2 regions of the Sorangium sp. So ce185 genome follow, and region 1 is predicted to be linked to the other one. Evidence: riboswitches for the same ligand, from Rfam matches in the RefSeq annotation. Region 1 holds a riboswitch; the other holds the start of a gene.
The links. Region 1 has a riboswitch for cobalamin ahead of WMF26_RS02305 (energy-coupling factor ABC transporter permease). Riboswitches for the same ligand answer to the same signal wherever they lie in the genome.

Region 1 (7,351 bases):
GCCGCTCTACGACCGGGCCGCCCTCGCTCGACTCGGGGAAGGGCGGGTCACGCTGCTCGGCGACGCCGCGCATCCGATGCTCCCCTTCTTCGCGCAGGGCGCAGCGCAGGCGATCGAGGACGCCTGGGTGCTCGGCCGCTGCCTCGAAGGGATCGCCCCCGAGGGCGTGGCGGGCGCCCTCCGCCTCTACGAGCGGGCGCGCGCGCGCCGCGCGGCGCAGATCCAGCGCCTGTCGGTGCGCAACGGGAAGCTCTTCCAGCTGCCGGACGGCCTGCGCCAGCGGGGGCGCGATCTCCTGCTCAGGAGGCTGTCGCTCGAGAGCTTCGACTGGCTGTACGGCTACGACGTGACCTCCGCGCCGATCGATTCGGAGCGAACCAACGACGGAGGCTGGGGATGGAGGATGGGCCGCAGCGCACCGAGCCGGCCATCCCCCCATGGCTCGTGAAACACCGGCGCTGCCGGATGCCGAAAGGGGACCGTCCGCCCGCGCGGGCTTGAGGCACGGATCGCGCAGGAGCGCGGCGCGACAGCGCCCTGCCTCGCCCCGCCTCACTGCATGATGTCGTCGACGAGCCGCGCCACCAGCCGGTCGCCGAGCAGGTGCTCCTCCACGAGGTCCTTCGCGTCCTCCTCGCGGACGCCGCGGTACCACACGCCGTCCGGGTAGACGGCGACCGTCGGCCCCTCGCCGCAGCGCCCCATGCACGACGTCTTCGTCACGCGGATCTGCTGCTGCTGGCCGGCCTGCTTCACGCCGCGGCGCAGCGACTCGAGCAGCGCCAGGCTGCCGCGGTCCACGCAGTCGGCGTTGCCGCAGACGAGCACGTGCTTGCGCAGCGGGCGGTGGGCGTGCGGGTGGTTCGACGCCTGCGTGTGCGTGAGCGTGTGGCGCACGCTGTAGAGCATCGCCTTGAGCCCGCCGACCTCCCGGGCGAGCCCCGGCAGGGCCGTGCGGTACATGCACGTGTCGCAGGGGAGGGGAGCCTCGCCGGCGAGCGCCTGGCGCGCGCGCTCGTCGATCAGCCCCGACAGCGCGCTCGACCGGCCGAGGTGCGGCGCGAGCGACGCGCGGATCCACGGGTACGTCGACGCGAAGCGGTCGACCTGCTCGGCGAGCTTCGTCATGAGCCGGCCGGCGAAGAGGAAGTAGGGGAGGACGACGACGCGCTCGGGCCGCTGGCGCGCGACGCGCTCCAGCGTCTCCTCGACCGAGGGCCGCGTGACGCCGATGAAGGTCGGCTCGACCAGGAGCAGCCCCCGGCCCTCGCCGATGAGGCGCGTCATCTTGCAAAAATCGCCGTTCGCGTCCGGGTCGCTGGACCCGCGCCCCACCACGACGAGCGCCGTCCGGGCGCGCGCCGCCGGGTCGTCCGGCAGCGCGGACGCGGCGCGCTCGAACGCGAGCTCCGCGAGCGCCGGGTGCACGCCGAGGTGCCGCGCCGCCGAGAAGCGCACGCCCGGGTGCGCCGCCCGCGCCTGCTCGAGCGCCAGGGGGATGTCGTTCTTCACGTGCCCGGCCGCGAACAGGAACAGCGGCACGACCGCCACCCGCGACACCCGCGCCGCGAGCGCCGCGAGCGCGTCGGCGAGGTACGGCGTCGCGAGCTCGATGTAGCCGTGCTGCACCACGAGCCCGGGCCGCGACGCGCCGTAATCGGCGACGAGCGCCTCGAACTCGGCGTTCGACGCGGCGTCGCGGCTGCCGTGGCCGATCAGCAGGAGCCCTTCGTCATGCATGCGAGCGCCTCCTCCAGGGTGAGCGGGAGCATTGCGCGGCCCCGCGGGTCGAGCGGCTCGGCCGGGCCCAGCCGGGTCCAGAGCTCCGCGACCCACGGCCGCCTGAGCCGCGCCCGCGCGAGGAGCTCGCCGGCCGCGAACACCTCCCGCGGCGGCCCGTCCGCGAGCACCTGCCCGTCGCCGAGCAGCACCGCGCGCGTCGCGAACAGCGGCACGAGGTCGACCGCGTGCGTCGCGGCGACCAGCGTGGTCCCCTGCTGCTCCGAGAGCGCGCGCAGCGTCCGGCACAGGGAGAGCTCGCCCTCCGGGTCGAGCCCCGCGGTCGGCTCGTCGAGCAGCAGCACGCGCGGCTGCATCGCGAGCATCCCGGCGATGCACGCGCGCTTGCGCTCGCCGAAGCTCAGCGCCTCGATCGCGCGGCCGGCGAGGTGCGCGATCTGCACGGCCGAGAGCGCCGCCTCGGCGCGGCGCCGCGCCTCGGGCGCGGGCAGGCCCAGGTTCCGCGGGCCGAACAGGACGTCGTCGAGGAGCGTCGCGCCGAGCAGCTGGTCGTCCGGGTCCTGGAGCACGAGCGCGGCGCCCGCGGCCACGGCGTCCGAGGGCGAGCCCACGCGGCGGCCGGAGATCTCGACGCTGCCGCCGGGCGCGGGGAGGAGCCCGACGAGCGTCCGGAGCAGCGCGGTCTTGCCGGCGCCGTTGCCGCCGAGCACCGCCACCGACTCGCCCTCGGCGACGTCGAGGCGCACGTCGCGCAGCGCGGGCTCGGCGCCGCGGTAGCCCACCCTGGGCGCGCGGAGGGCGATCGCGCTCATCCCGCCGCTCCGGCGGCGACGCTGAGGCCGAGGGCCGCGAGGGCGAGGGCGGCGAACGCGAGGTTCGCGGCGGGCGCGCTCGGCCGGCGGTCGGCGACGGGGAGCTCCCCGCGGTAGCCGCGGAGCTGCATGGCGACGGCGGCGTGCTCGGAGCGCTCCAGGGTCCTGAGCGCCACGACGCCCGCGACGGCGCCGGCCGAGCGCGCGGCGGCGCCTGGGCGCGCGAACCCGCCGCGGAGCGCGGCGGCGCTCCACGCGCTGTCGGCGGCGCGCTGGAGCACGCCGGCGAAGCGCCGCGCGAGCGCGAGCAGCTCGACGAGGGCCGCGGGCGCGCCGAGCCCGGCGAGCGCCGCCTCGATCTCGGCCGGCGCGGCGGCGCTCGAGAGCCACCGGAGCACCGCGGCGGCCGCGAGGACGCGCGCGGCGATGGCCGCGGCGCGGCGGGCGCCGTCGCGCGCGATCGCGTCGAGCGGGAACGGCGCGCCCGCGAGGAGCGGCTCGCCCGGGGTGAGCGCGAGCGCGAGGGCCGCGGCGACCCCTCCGAGCCACGCGGCGGGCGCGAAGGCGCGCAGGATGGCGCCGGCGGTCACGCCCTGGAGGGCGAGGGCCGCGCACGCGACGGCGAGCAGCGCGGCCGGCGTCCAGGGCGAGCGCGCGCCCGCGGCGACGCAGCACGCGGCCACGGCGGCCCCGAGGCGGAGCCGGGGATCCACGTCGCGGAGCCGCGCGGGGGGGTCAATCCGCACGGAGCCCGTCGCCGCCGGGCTTGCCGGCGGGCTGGCCGGCGCGCTCCACGAAGAGCACGCGCGAGAAGTAGCCCAGGGCGAAGCCGGAGAGGAGCCCTGCCCAGAGGAAGGCGAAGAGCAGGAGGTCGCCCTCGAGGCCCGCGAACAGCGGCCCCGTGTCGTGGCGGCCGGCGTCCTCGGCGACGCGGCGGACGACGGCCTCGTCGACCCCGTCCCACGAGGCGTCGCCGCACGCGGCGAGCCAGAGCGCGGCGGCGGCCAGCAGCGCGCGCTGCGCGGCCCGCCGCGTCACGACGCCCCCGCGGGGAGCGGGACGACCTGGAGCCGCTCGAGGATGTCGGGCCGCCGGGCGCGCAGGAAGACGAGCGCTCCCGCGGTCATGGCGCCCTCGAGCAAACCGAGCGGCAGCTGGGTGGGGACGAAGGCCAGGGCGACGCCGGTGAACATGGATCCCACCGACCCGTCGCCCGCGAGCCCGAGCGCGAGCTCGAGGGCCGTGGTCGCGTACGTGGCCCAGTCGGACGTCACGCCGGCGAGGAACCCCGCGACCCAGAGGCTCGCGCCGCAGCGCCGCGCGAGCCGGAAGACGAGGTATCCGGTGAACGCGCCCGCGATGCCCATCGACGCGACGTCGGCGCCGAGCGTGGTGAGCCCGCCGTGCGCGAGGAAGAGGGCCTGGATGAGGAGCGCCACCACCGTGACGAGGACGGTCATCCAGGGGCCGATGAGCACCGCGGCGAGCCCGGTGCCGCACGGGTGGGAGCAGGTCCCTGCGGTCGGCACCGGCACGGGCATGCACGAGATCGCGAAGACGGCGGCGGCGACGAGGCCGACGAACGGCTTGTAGAAGGCGTCGTCCCGGGTGCGGCGCCGGAGCAGGTGGAGGGCGACGGCGACGAAGGGCAGGGCGAGCGCGTTCCAGACCGCGCACCAGCCGAGCGGCAGGACGCCTTCCGCGAGGTGCATCGCGGCCGCGGGCCGGGGCGCGAGCAGCGTCGCGAGGAGCACGGCGGCGATGGACACAGCGCGGCCGTGAAGACCGATTTCGGCGCTCCGGGTGAAGTCCGCACCCGAACGCCACGAAGACGTGCGCAAGCTGCACCTCGTGGGGGGCTCGGGTAGGTCTCCCGGCTGATGGGTTCAGGGGGCCTTTCGGGCTCCCAGCGCCGCGTCCACCTTCCCAGGCCTCATCAGAGGCCCAGTGGTCTTTGGAGGCGGCTCCCCACTCACGGTGGCGGTACCGCGCCGGTTTCGCACCGGCTTCCCTGTTATGCCCAGAGGGCACCCGAGGTGTGGATTGTCAGATGGATGCTCGGTAGTCCCGTTTCGCGCCCGGCGTCAAGGACGTCGCGCCGCGGCCGTGGGGCAGGCGCTCGCCCTGCGGCGGCTGCCCCGCGGCCGCGGCGCGCGCTGGCGTGTTCGCGGCGGCCGTCTGGCGGCGCGCGCTGGCGCGTTCGCGGCGGCCGTCTGGCGGCGCGCGCCGGCGCGTTCGCGGCGGCCGTCTGGCGGCGCGCGCTGGCATGTTCGCGGCGGCCGTCTGGCGGTGCGCGCTGGCGCGTTCGCGGCGGCCGTCTGGCGGCGCGCGCTGGCGCGTCTCACGCCGGAACGAGCTCCGTGATGAGCCGCGCGCGCGGGCTACCGCCGCGGGCCGTCCAGCGCGTCGCGGGCCGCCGAGCGCTCCCGGCGTCCGGAGGTCCGGCGCGGCGGAGGGGCGCGCTGTACCGCGCCCGGGTTCACGGCATTGCGAGCGGCCGGTCAGCCGCTGCCGCGGTGTCCACCGCGTGTGGTGCCGTCCTGCCGAGCCGACAGGCTGCGCTGCGCGCGCTCGCGCCCTCCGGGTGCAACGTGGCTTCCGCGAAATTGACCGAGACGCACGCGGACAAGCTTCCTCGAAAAAGCTGCAAGCGATGTGCTTCTGTGGTTAAAGTCTCTTTACTTGTTCATCCCGGGATCGCCGCTCGCTCCCCGGGGGCCCGCTCGGAGCGTGCGCCGCCCCGCGCGTGCGGCGCACGTTCCGGTGATTTTCTCGCTGCAGTGTGCTTTGTTCGTCCTGGCTCTTTACTTGTGAGCAAGTGTTCCGTGCCAGGCTCGCTTCGTCGCGGAGCCTGGCGTGAACGGCGGCGGGCTCTCGTGTTCTCTTTTCGAGGGCGCGGCGAGCGACTCCGCCGGACGCTGCTCCGGCGCGGGTATGCCCGGCTCGAACGCGCATTCGCGAAAATCGGCGACGTGCGCGCTGCGCTGTCACCTGGCTGTCATCGTGCCGGTAGCAATTCGCTCATCCGCGTGCAGCGGTTGCACTTTGTTATCGACAACCAGCTTCCGGGTGCCACACTCCGATCACCGCATGCGCACCGGCGCGGTTTCCCCCCCGGCCCGGAGCGCGTGCGGGCTATCTCGAGCACCGCAGCGGACGTTCTCCGCGCCGCTGCGGTTTCCCTACCGCGGTCATGTCTGGCCCCCCTCCAGCATGACACGCGGTCTTTTTTTGGCTCTCCTGGCGCGCTGTTCGGAGACTTACTTCCCTGTGAATGCCGCCTGCGATTTCGCCAGGAACGCTTTCATTCCGAGCTGTTGGTCCTCGCTGCCGAAGAGCGCGGCGAAAGCCTGGGCTTCCAGCTCGTTGGCGGCGGTGAGGTCGAGGCTCTCGCCGCGCAGCAGGACGCGCTTGGCGGCGGCGACGGCGAGCGGCCCGCGCGAGGCGATCTTGAGGGCGGTGTCGCGGGCGCGCGCGAGGAGCTCGGCCGCCGGGAAGACGGCGTTGACGAGGCCGATCGAGAGCGCCTGCTCGGCGGTGATCATGTCGCCTGAATAGATGAGCTCGCGCGCGCGGCCGGGGCCGACCCGCCGCAGCAGCCGCTGGGTGCCGCCGAACCCGGGGATGACGCCCAGGTTCACCTCGGGCTGGCCGAGCTTGGCGCCTTCCGCGGCGTAGATGAAGTCGCAGGCGAGGGCGAGCTCGCAGCCGCCGCCCAGCGCGAAGCCGTTGACCGCGGCGATCACGGGGAACGGGGCGGTCTCGATGAGGTCGGCGAGGCGGTGGCCTGCTTCGGCGAACCGCTTCGCGGCGATGCTGTTCATGGCGGCCATCTCCGCGATATCGGCGCCGGCGACGAACGCCTTGCCGGCGCCGGTGAGCACGGCCGCGCGCACCTCGCTGCCCTGCGCGAGGAGGTCGTGGAAGGCCGCGGTGAGCTCGCCGAGGACGGCGGGGTTCAGGGCGTTGAGCTTGTCGGGCCGCTGGATGGTCACGGTGGCGACGTGGCCCGCGCGCTCGACGGCGACGAGCTGGAGGGCGCCGCGAGCAGGGACCCCCGGCTGCTGTTCTTGAGCGGTCATGGCGCGTGGTTAGCAGCGCGCGGCGCCGGGGGGAAGCCGGGGCATTGCGGCGGGGAGCGGCGGCGAGGGCGTGCGCGAGCGAGCGGCCTTCGCCACCCGTCATGAGGCTCAGCGTCCGGGCGAGGGGTCTTGTGGACCTCGCGACGGCGCGCGCTGGGGAATCGGCTCTCCTGAAGGACCGAGCTCCACGAATGGGCTGCTCGGGCGAAGCGGCGGAGGAGGTGTCGCGACCTGGCGGGGCTGCGCTGCAGACGCGACGCACTTGCCGTTATCGCACCTCACGCCCTCCAGGGCACCCGAGGGGTTGCACTCCTGATCCTGGAGGCATGAGCGGCACCTGCCATCGATGCACAGCAGGTTCATGCACAGGGCGCCCTTGTGTCCCGTCTCGCAGGCTCCACCGAGCAACACGCCGCGCTGTGCGGGGTTCGGGTTCGGCTCCGGCGTGGCGCAGCGGCCGCGATCGCAGAACCCGCTCGCGCAGTCGCCGTCGGCCCGGCAAGCGGGCTCAGACGTCGCGGCAGCCTGATTCCCGGTCGGGCGCGAACCGCACCCGCCGAGGGCGAAAAGAGCAAGCACGAGCTTCAGGTGAACGAGAGTTGATGCGTGATGCATGCTGGTACCATGCTAGCCAGTCCATCCGTGATCGAGTAGGGACAAACTTCCCGGACGTGCGGAGGATGTCATGCGATTCCGTTTACAACCAAATAATCGAGG
Region 2 (7,351 bases), 5.7 Mb from region 1:
ACCGAACTCGAGAACTCCCGCCCCTGGATCGGGTTGCGCGCGCGGCGCCGTGTCTCGGGACCGCGGTAGTCCGGGATGCCGGACTCGGTGCTGCACCCCGCCCCGGTCAGCGCCACGAAGCGCTTGCCGCGCAGGAGCGCGATGAGGTCGTCGACCGGATCCGCGAGGAGCGCATGGCTGAGCGGCATGGGCCCCCGTTTGTGACCCGCCGCCGGGGGCGCCGCCAGCCGCCCGCGCGCCGGCACGACGGCGCACGCCGGCAGGCTCGGCGCCGTCGCGCCGGCATGGCCGGGCCCGGGCGGGAGGGCGAGGCGCGCACGTCGGCGAGCTCGCCGCGCCCTCCCCGATCTGCCGCTGGAGCATGGCCCGGCCCCAGTAACACGAAATACTATATTCGTGCCACTACCTCACCCCGGGTGTGTTATGGGTCGCTCACCTGCTCGCTCCTCCTGTCTTCGACGCTGCTTCGACCGGAGCCGGTCGGCTCGCGATGGCGAGGGAGCCCTGCAGGCGAAGGAGCCCTTGAGGACATGGCGTCTCGACTCACTGGCGCGCTGCGCGCGACGTTCGCTTTTGTGCTGCTGCTCGGTTGTGGTGACGACGATTCCGGCAAGGACGAGGTCGTCGCCGAGGAACCGAACCAGGGTGTCCCTTACCTCGGCGTGGACGGCGAGTTCACGTCGGACCCGCTGGCCCCGGAATGCCCCGACGATCCGCGCAATCCGGGGCGCGTGGCCCTCAAAGAGATGAGAGAGATATCGTTCTACAGCGACCGAGAGGGCGAAATGCCGCTCGCCGAGGGATGCGCGTACTCCTACGAAGGCTTCGCGCCGGATCCCCACTACTTCCCGGAGTCGCCGGAGTCGGTGTGGCTCCAGTTCGCGCTCACCGCCGGCGGGGCCGGCTGCGAGGCTTTCCATTACGTGATCATGCGCCCGCCGCATGGCGAGGGCGGCGCCAAGCACATGCACCTGCGGTACGGAGACGCCGAGTCGAGCTTCACCCAGCTGCTCGACATGAGCCAAGGCGACGAGCAGGACGCCGACGCGTGCAACCCCTGGTGGAGCGCGTACTGCTCGGCCGGGATCGAGGGTTGCGGCGGCTGAGCCTGGGTGAAGATCAGCGGCAGATCCGGCTGCCTCGGGCTCGACCTCGCGCGCTTCCTGAACGAGCGCGGACTCGGGATCGTGTCGCTGGCACGACATTCTTCTCTCGTGGCAGACGTTCATCAGCACGGCCGTAAGCGATAGGCGCACATCATCGCGGCGGTCCGGAGGCAAGGGCGCGCGGCCCGCGCCGCCTCAGCGCCTCGCGGAGCTGCCGCTGAGGAGCCGCTCGACCTCCGCCTCGTGCTCGGGGCACCCGCGGGCGAGGAGCACGATCATCGAGGAGCCGTCGTCCCGCGCCTCACGCGCGAGCACGAACTGGGCGGAGGTCTCGAGCCGCGCGCCGCGCGCGCTCGGGTCCTCCGGCGTCACGCGCACCCGCGCGGCCATAAGCAACCCCTGATGGAACTCGAAGCGCGCGGAGACGGGCGCCCTGGCGGGCGCCGCCTCGCCCCGCGACCACTCGATCGAAGGCCCGACGCAGCCCGGGGCCTCGCCCCAGCGGCCGGCCGGCCCAGCGTCGAAGCGCCGGACGACCTCGCTCGCCGTCATCCCGAGCTCGATCCCATGGATGGCGAAGGCGCCGGTCGCCGGCGGAGCGAAGGAGAGCGCCGTGAGGGTGACGATCCCCAGCGCCGCGGCGATGAACGCGGCGCCGAGCGAGCCGCCCCCCATCCACGCGCCCCGCCCTGCAGTCGGCTCACCTGCGCTTTTCGACCCGCGTAAGGACACGGCGCGCGTCCTCCGTCTCGTAGAAGTCGAAGGCGATGCGGTCGCCGACCTCGATGCCGTCGAGCTGCGACGGGCTCTGGGGCTCGAACGACATCGTCATCGCGCCCATGTAGCCCGGGATGTCGTCGTGCGCGATGTTGACGTAGGCCCGCCCCGGGCCGAGCGAGCGGACGGCGCCCGTCGCGTGGTGGACGCGCGGAGCGGCGGTGGACGCCTTCGAGCACGAGAGCGTGAGGCTCGTCGAGATCGCCGCCCCGAGCAGCAGGGACCGCGCGAGGTGCGCGGCTCGGAGGCGAGAGCGCATCGTTCGATTCATGTCAGCTCCTTCGAGGCCAGTCGCTCCGCGTCGCGGACGAGCTCGTTCATTCGTTCATCATCGCCGATCTGGTAGTAGCCACGGATACGGCCCTGCCCATCGACAAGGACGAACCATTCCCCGTGCATGATCGCGCCGAGCCCGGCCGACGGGTCGGCTCGCTCGAAGCGCACCTTGAATCCCTTCACCACGACGCGGTTCAGCTCCTCGCTCCGGCCGGAGAGGAACGACCAGGCGCCGCGGCCGCTGCTGTAGCGCGCCGCGTACGAGCGCAGCACGTCGGGTGTATCGTTCTCCGGATCCAGCGTGATCGAGATCAGGTGGATGGGGAGCGCCTGTCCGCGCGCCTCGCCGCGCTGGGCCAGCCGCTCCTGGAACGCCGCCATCTGCGCCGAGAGCCTCGGGCACGACACGGGACAGCTCGCATAGAAGAAGTCGACGATCAGCGTCTGACCGCGGAGCGACTCCCGCGTGACGGGGCGGCCGTCCTGGTCCGTCATCGAGAACGGCGGCATCTCGCCGAGCACGGGCGGCGAGGCGGGCGCCTCGCGCGCGCGCGACACCGCACCGAAGACGGCGAGCCCCGCGAGCGCAGAGACCCAGAGCCCGATCTGCACCGGCCGGAGCCGCCCGCGCCGGCGGGCCGGCGCTCCATCGCCGGCCGAGGATGACCCAGGAGACGTGGAGCAGAGAACCTCGTTTGGCATGCGCGCGACAGTAGGAGTTGCAAGGTGGCGCGGGCAATGCGTCACGGTGTCGCATCCCCTCGAACGATGCAGCGATATCTCGGCCTTTGGCGAGCCCGTGGCGGCGCGGGGATGAGCGCGACATCGTGTCGCAGGGCCCTTGCGGCCGCGCGCGCTAGCCTATCTCACCATGATCCAGCGAGAGCGCGGCGCGTTGGCGGATGACCCGGCCCATTCCACTCACGGCGCGCGCGCGGTGGGCTCGCCCCTGCGTCTCCGGCTTCTGCGGGGCTCGCGCGGGCGCCGCGCGGCGGCGCTGGCCGCCGCCATCGCGGGCGTCGCGCTCAGCGGCAGGGCCGAGCCGGCGACGCCCGGCGAGGCCGCCACCGAGCTCGTCGACTCGACCCCCGCGCCCGGCGAGAAGGCGCTCGCGGCGCGCCTGCTCGCGCCTTGTTGCTGGAATCAGACGCTCGATGTGCACGAATCCCCGGTAGCGAGCGATCTTCGTCGCGAGATCCGCGCCCGCCTCCGCCGGGGAGAGGCCGTCGACGCGATCGAACAGGACCTCGTCGTTCGTTATGGCGACCGCCTCCGCGCGGCGCCTTCGTCCGGCGTCCTCGGCAAGGTCGCGCTGGCATTGATGCTGGGCATCGCGGCGACCTTCCTCGGGGTCTTCGCCCTGCTGCGCTCGTGGAGGCGCGGCGCCGCGCAGCCAACCCCGCCGAGCGGCGCCGCCGCGGCGGCCGTTCGCGACGAGGTTGACGAGTATGACGAGCGCCTCGACGACGAGCTCCGGGCGCGCGACGCGTGAGCGCACCTTGCGCCGGGAGCCGGTCGTCGCTCGCCTCGTCCGGCTCCCACCACAACATCTCGCTTGACCTGCGCCTCGCACCGCAATATGTAGTGCCTCGTGTTGGTGCCCTTGGCTTCGGCCCAGGGCTCAAAAGGGAACCCGGTGCGAATCCGGGGCTGCCCCGCAGCGGTAAGCGAGAACGATCTCCACGACGCGCACTGGCCCTCGGGCTGGGAAGCGGTGGACCGTAGGAAGCCGGCGAGAGCCGGAGCGCTCGCGAGCCCGAAGACCTGCCAACATCCTGCGTCGGGGAGACATCCCGCGCCGGTTTGACCTGGAAGCCTCGAGGGAGGCGGGGAGGTCCGAGCTGGCGCTGATTCTCGCGCTCGTCCCGGTTCCGACCCCCTCCCGCGTTGTCTTCCTTTCGTCCGCGGGGGCGAGCGGTCGGTCCGAGGGCTCTCTCCAGGAGAGCCTGCGCGCTCGCGCGCATCGGCTGGCTTCTTCGCTCTCGCGATCTCGACGCGAGCGGTCCGGGACCGCTCCGAACGAAGCTCGACGAGGAGGATTGCCATGCTGAGCGACACGGTGACGACGGGCAACGGCGCGGCGCCGTCGCGGGTGCGGAGCGCGAGGGGCGGAGGCGCGGAGGAGGCGCTCCCGCACACGACGATGCGGGTGAAGAAGCGCGACGGGTCGAGCGAGCCCGTCGACGTCAACAAGATCGTCCGGGCCGTGAGCCGCTGCTGCGCGGCGCTGTCCGACGTGGACGCGCTCCGCGTCGCCACAAAGACCATCAGCGGACTCTACGACGGCGCGACGACGCGGGAGCTCGACAAGCTCTCCATCCAGACCGCGGCGTCGCTCATCGCCGAGGAGCCCCAGTATGCGAAGCTCGCGGCGCGCCTGCTCGCCACCTATATCGACAAGGAGGTCCGCAACCAGGAGATCCACGCCTTCTCGCAGTCCGTCGCCGCCGGGCGGCGGCTCGGCCTCATCAACGAGCGGCTCCACGGCTTCGTGGCGCAGAACGCCCGCAAGCTGAACGACGCGATCGAGCCGGGGCGCGATCACGAGCTCGAGTATTTCGGGCTGCGGACCCTCTACGATCGCTACCTCCTCAAGCACCCCGAGACGCGCCTCGTCATCGAGACGCCGCAGCAGTTCTTCCTGCGCGTCGCCTGCGCGCTGTCCGAGACGGCGGCGCAGGCCATCGAGCTTTATCAGACCTTCTCCTCGCTCGACTACCTCCCGAGCTCGCCCACGCTGTTCAACGCCGGGACGGCCCACGAGCAGCTCTCGAGCTGCTTCCTCCTCGACTCGCCCGAGGACCACCTCGAGACCATCTACCAGCGCTACACCGACGTCGCGATGCTCTCGAAGTTCTCGGGGGGTATCGGCCTCGCCTATCACCGCGTGCGGTCCCGCGGCTCGCTCATCGAGAGCACCAACGGGCACTCGAGCGGGATCGTGCCGTGGCTCAAGACGCTCGACGCGTCCGTCGCGGCCGTGAACCAGGGCGGCAAGCGCAAGGGCGCCTGCTGCGTGTACCTCGAGCCGTGGCACGCCGACGTCGAGGAGTTCCTCGCGCTGCGCGACAATACGGGCGACGAGGCCGCGCGCACGCACAACCTGAACCTCGCCAACTGGGTCCCGGACCTGTTCATGAAGCGGGTCGAGGCGGACGGCGAATGGAGCCTGTTCGATCCCAAGGACGTGCCCGATCTCTGCGACCTCTACGGCGACGAGTTCGAGCGCCGTTATGCCGAGGCCGAGGGGGCGGGGCTCGCCAAGAAGACGATGAAGGCGCGCGAGCTCTACGCGCGGATGATGCGGACGCTCGCGCAGACCGGCAACGGCTGGATGACGTTCAAGGACAAGGCGAACCGCGCCTGCAACCAGACGGCGCTGCCGGGCCGGGTCGTGCACCTCTCGAACCTCTGCACCGAGATCCTGGAGGTGACCTCGAAGGAGGAGACGGCGGTCTGCAATCTCGGCTCGATCAACCTCGCGCGCCACACGGTCGCGCGCGCGGACGGCACCGTCGCGTTCGATTTCGACAAGCTCGCCCGCACGGTGCGGACGGCGATCCGCCAGCTCGACCGCGTCATCGACCTCAACTACTATCCCATCGATTCTACGCGGCGCTCGAACCTCCGCTGGCGGCCCGTGGGGCTCGGGCTCATGGGCTTGCAGGACGTGTTCTTCCAGATGCGCCTGCCCTTCGACGCCGGGGCCGCGCGGGAGCTCTCGAGGCGGATCTCCGAGGAGGTGTATTATCACGCGCTCTCGACGTCCGCGGACCTCGCCGCCGAGAAGGGGCGCCACCCGGCCTTCGACGAGACGCGCGCGGCGCGCGGCGAGCTCCAGCTCGACGCGTGGGGGGTCGTGCCGGAAGACGCGGCGCGCTGGGAGGCGCTCCGCGCGCGCGTCCGCGCCGAGGGGCTGCGGAACTCGCTGCTCGTCGCGATCGCGCCGACCGCCACGATCGCCTCGATCGCGGGCTGCTACGAGTGCATCGAGCCGCAGGTGTCGAACCTGTTCAAGCGCGAGACGCTGTCCGGGGACTTCCTGCAGGTGAACCGTTACCTCGTCGCGGAGCTCAAGCGGCGCGGCGCCTGGAACGACGCGGTGCGCGCCCGGCTCAAGCTCGCCGAGGGCTCGGTCCAGGGGCTCGAGGGGCTGCCGGAGGAGGTCCGCGCCGTGTACCGGACGGCGTGGGAGATCCCGATGCGCTCGCTCATCGACATGGCCGCGGAGCGCGGCGCCTTCATCGACCAGAGCCAGTCGCTGAACCTCTTCGTCGAGAACCCCACCATCGGCCAGCTCTCGAGCATGTACTTCCACGCATGGAAGAAGGGGCTCAAGACGACCTATTACCTGCGCTCGCGCCCCGCGACGCGCATCGCCAAGACCACCGTGGACGCGGCGCCGGACCTCGCGCCTCTGCCGGCGAAGGCAGCCGCGGACGTGGCGTGCGCGCTCGAGAACCCCGAGGCGTGCGAGGCCTGCCAGTGAGCCGCGTGAGCCGCCCCGCGCGCCTGCTCGACCCGGGCCTCTGCCTCACGCTGCGCCCGATGGCCTATCCGGCCTTCTTCGACATGTACCGCGCCGCCATCAAGAACACGTGGACGGTCGAGGAGGTCGATTTCTCGACGGACGTGGGCGACCTGCGGAGGATGACCGGCGCCGAGCGCCACCTCGTGCAGCGCCTCGTCGCGTTCTTCGCCACCGGAGACTCCATCGTGGCGAACAACCTCGTGCTCAACCTGTACAGGCACATCAACGCCCCCGAAGCGCGGATGTACCTGTCGCGGCAGCTCTATGAAGAGGCGCTGCACGTCCAGTTCTACCTGACGCTCCTCGACACGTACATCCCCGATCCGGAGGACCGCCACCGCGCCTTCGCCGCCGTCGAGAGCATCCCGTCGATCCGGAAGAAGGCCGACTTCTGCATGCGCTGGCTCGACTCCATCGCGTCGCTGGATCGGCTGGAGTCGCGCGCCGAGAGGCGGCAGTTCCTCCTGAACCTCGTCTGCTTCGCCGCGTGCGTCGAGGGGCTCTTCTTCTTCGGCGCGTTCGCGTACGTGTACTTCCTGCGCTCGCGCGGCCTGCTGCACGGGCTCGCCGCGGGGACGAGCTGGGTGTTCCGCGACGAGAGCGCGCACATGCGCTTCGCCTTCGAGGTCGTGAGCGCGGTGCGGCGCGAGGAGCCCGAGCT

Region 2: linked by a shared signal. The riboswitch ahead of WMF26_RS23100 (ribonucleoside-diphosphate reductase subunit alpha) and the one ahead of WMF26_RS02305 (energy-coupling factor ABC transporter permease) in region 1 are both predicted to bind cobalamin.

The regions. Positions count from the first base shown of each region.
Region 1 covers NZ_CP150316.1:588,729-596,079, forward strand. Annotated here, with positions in the region: gene WMF26_RS02280 (FAD-dependent monooxygenase) at 1-448, shown strand, start outside; gene WMF26_RS02285 (CbiX/SirB N-terminal domain-containing protein) at 553-1,740, opposite strand; gene WMF26_RS02290 (energy-coupling factor ABC transporter ATP-binding protein) at 1,716-2,552, opposite strand; gene WMF26_RS02295 (CbiQ family ECF transporter T component) at 2,549-3,298, opposite strand; gene WMF26_RS02300 (hypothetical protein) at 3,288-3,590, opposite strand; gene WMF26_RS02305 (energy-coupling factor ABC transporter permease) at 3,587-4,321, opposite strand; cobalamin riboswitch at 4,399-4,602, opposite strand; gene WMF26_RS02310 (enoyl-CoA hydratase/isomerase family protein) at 5,813-6,634, opposite strand.
Region 2 covers NZ_CP150316.1:6,291,827-6,299,177, forward strand. Annotated here, with positions in the region: gene WMF26_RS23070 (NAD-dependent protein deacetylase) at 1-188, opposite strand, end outside; gene WMF26_RS23075 (hypothetical protein) at 531-1,106, shown strand; gene WMF26_RS23080 (hypothetical protein) at 1,302-1,781, opposite strand; gene WMF26_RS23085 (copper-binding protein) at 1,807-2,154, opposite strand; gene WMF26_RS23090 (SCO family protein) at 2,151-2,771, opposite strand; gene WMF26_RS23095 (cytochrome c-type biogenesis protein) at 3,031-3,651, shown strand; cobalamin riboswitch at 3,738-3,945, shown strand; gene WMF26_RS23100 (ribonucleoside-diphosphate reductase subunit alpha) at 4,204-6,648, shown strand; gene WMF26_RS23105 (ribonucleotide-diphosphate reductase subunit beta) at 6,708-7,351, shown strand, end outside.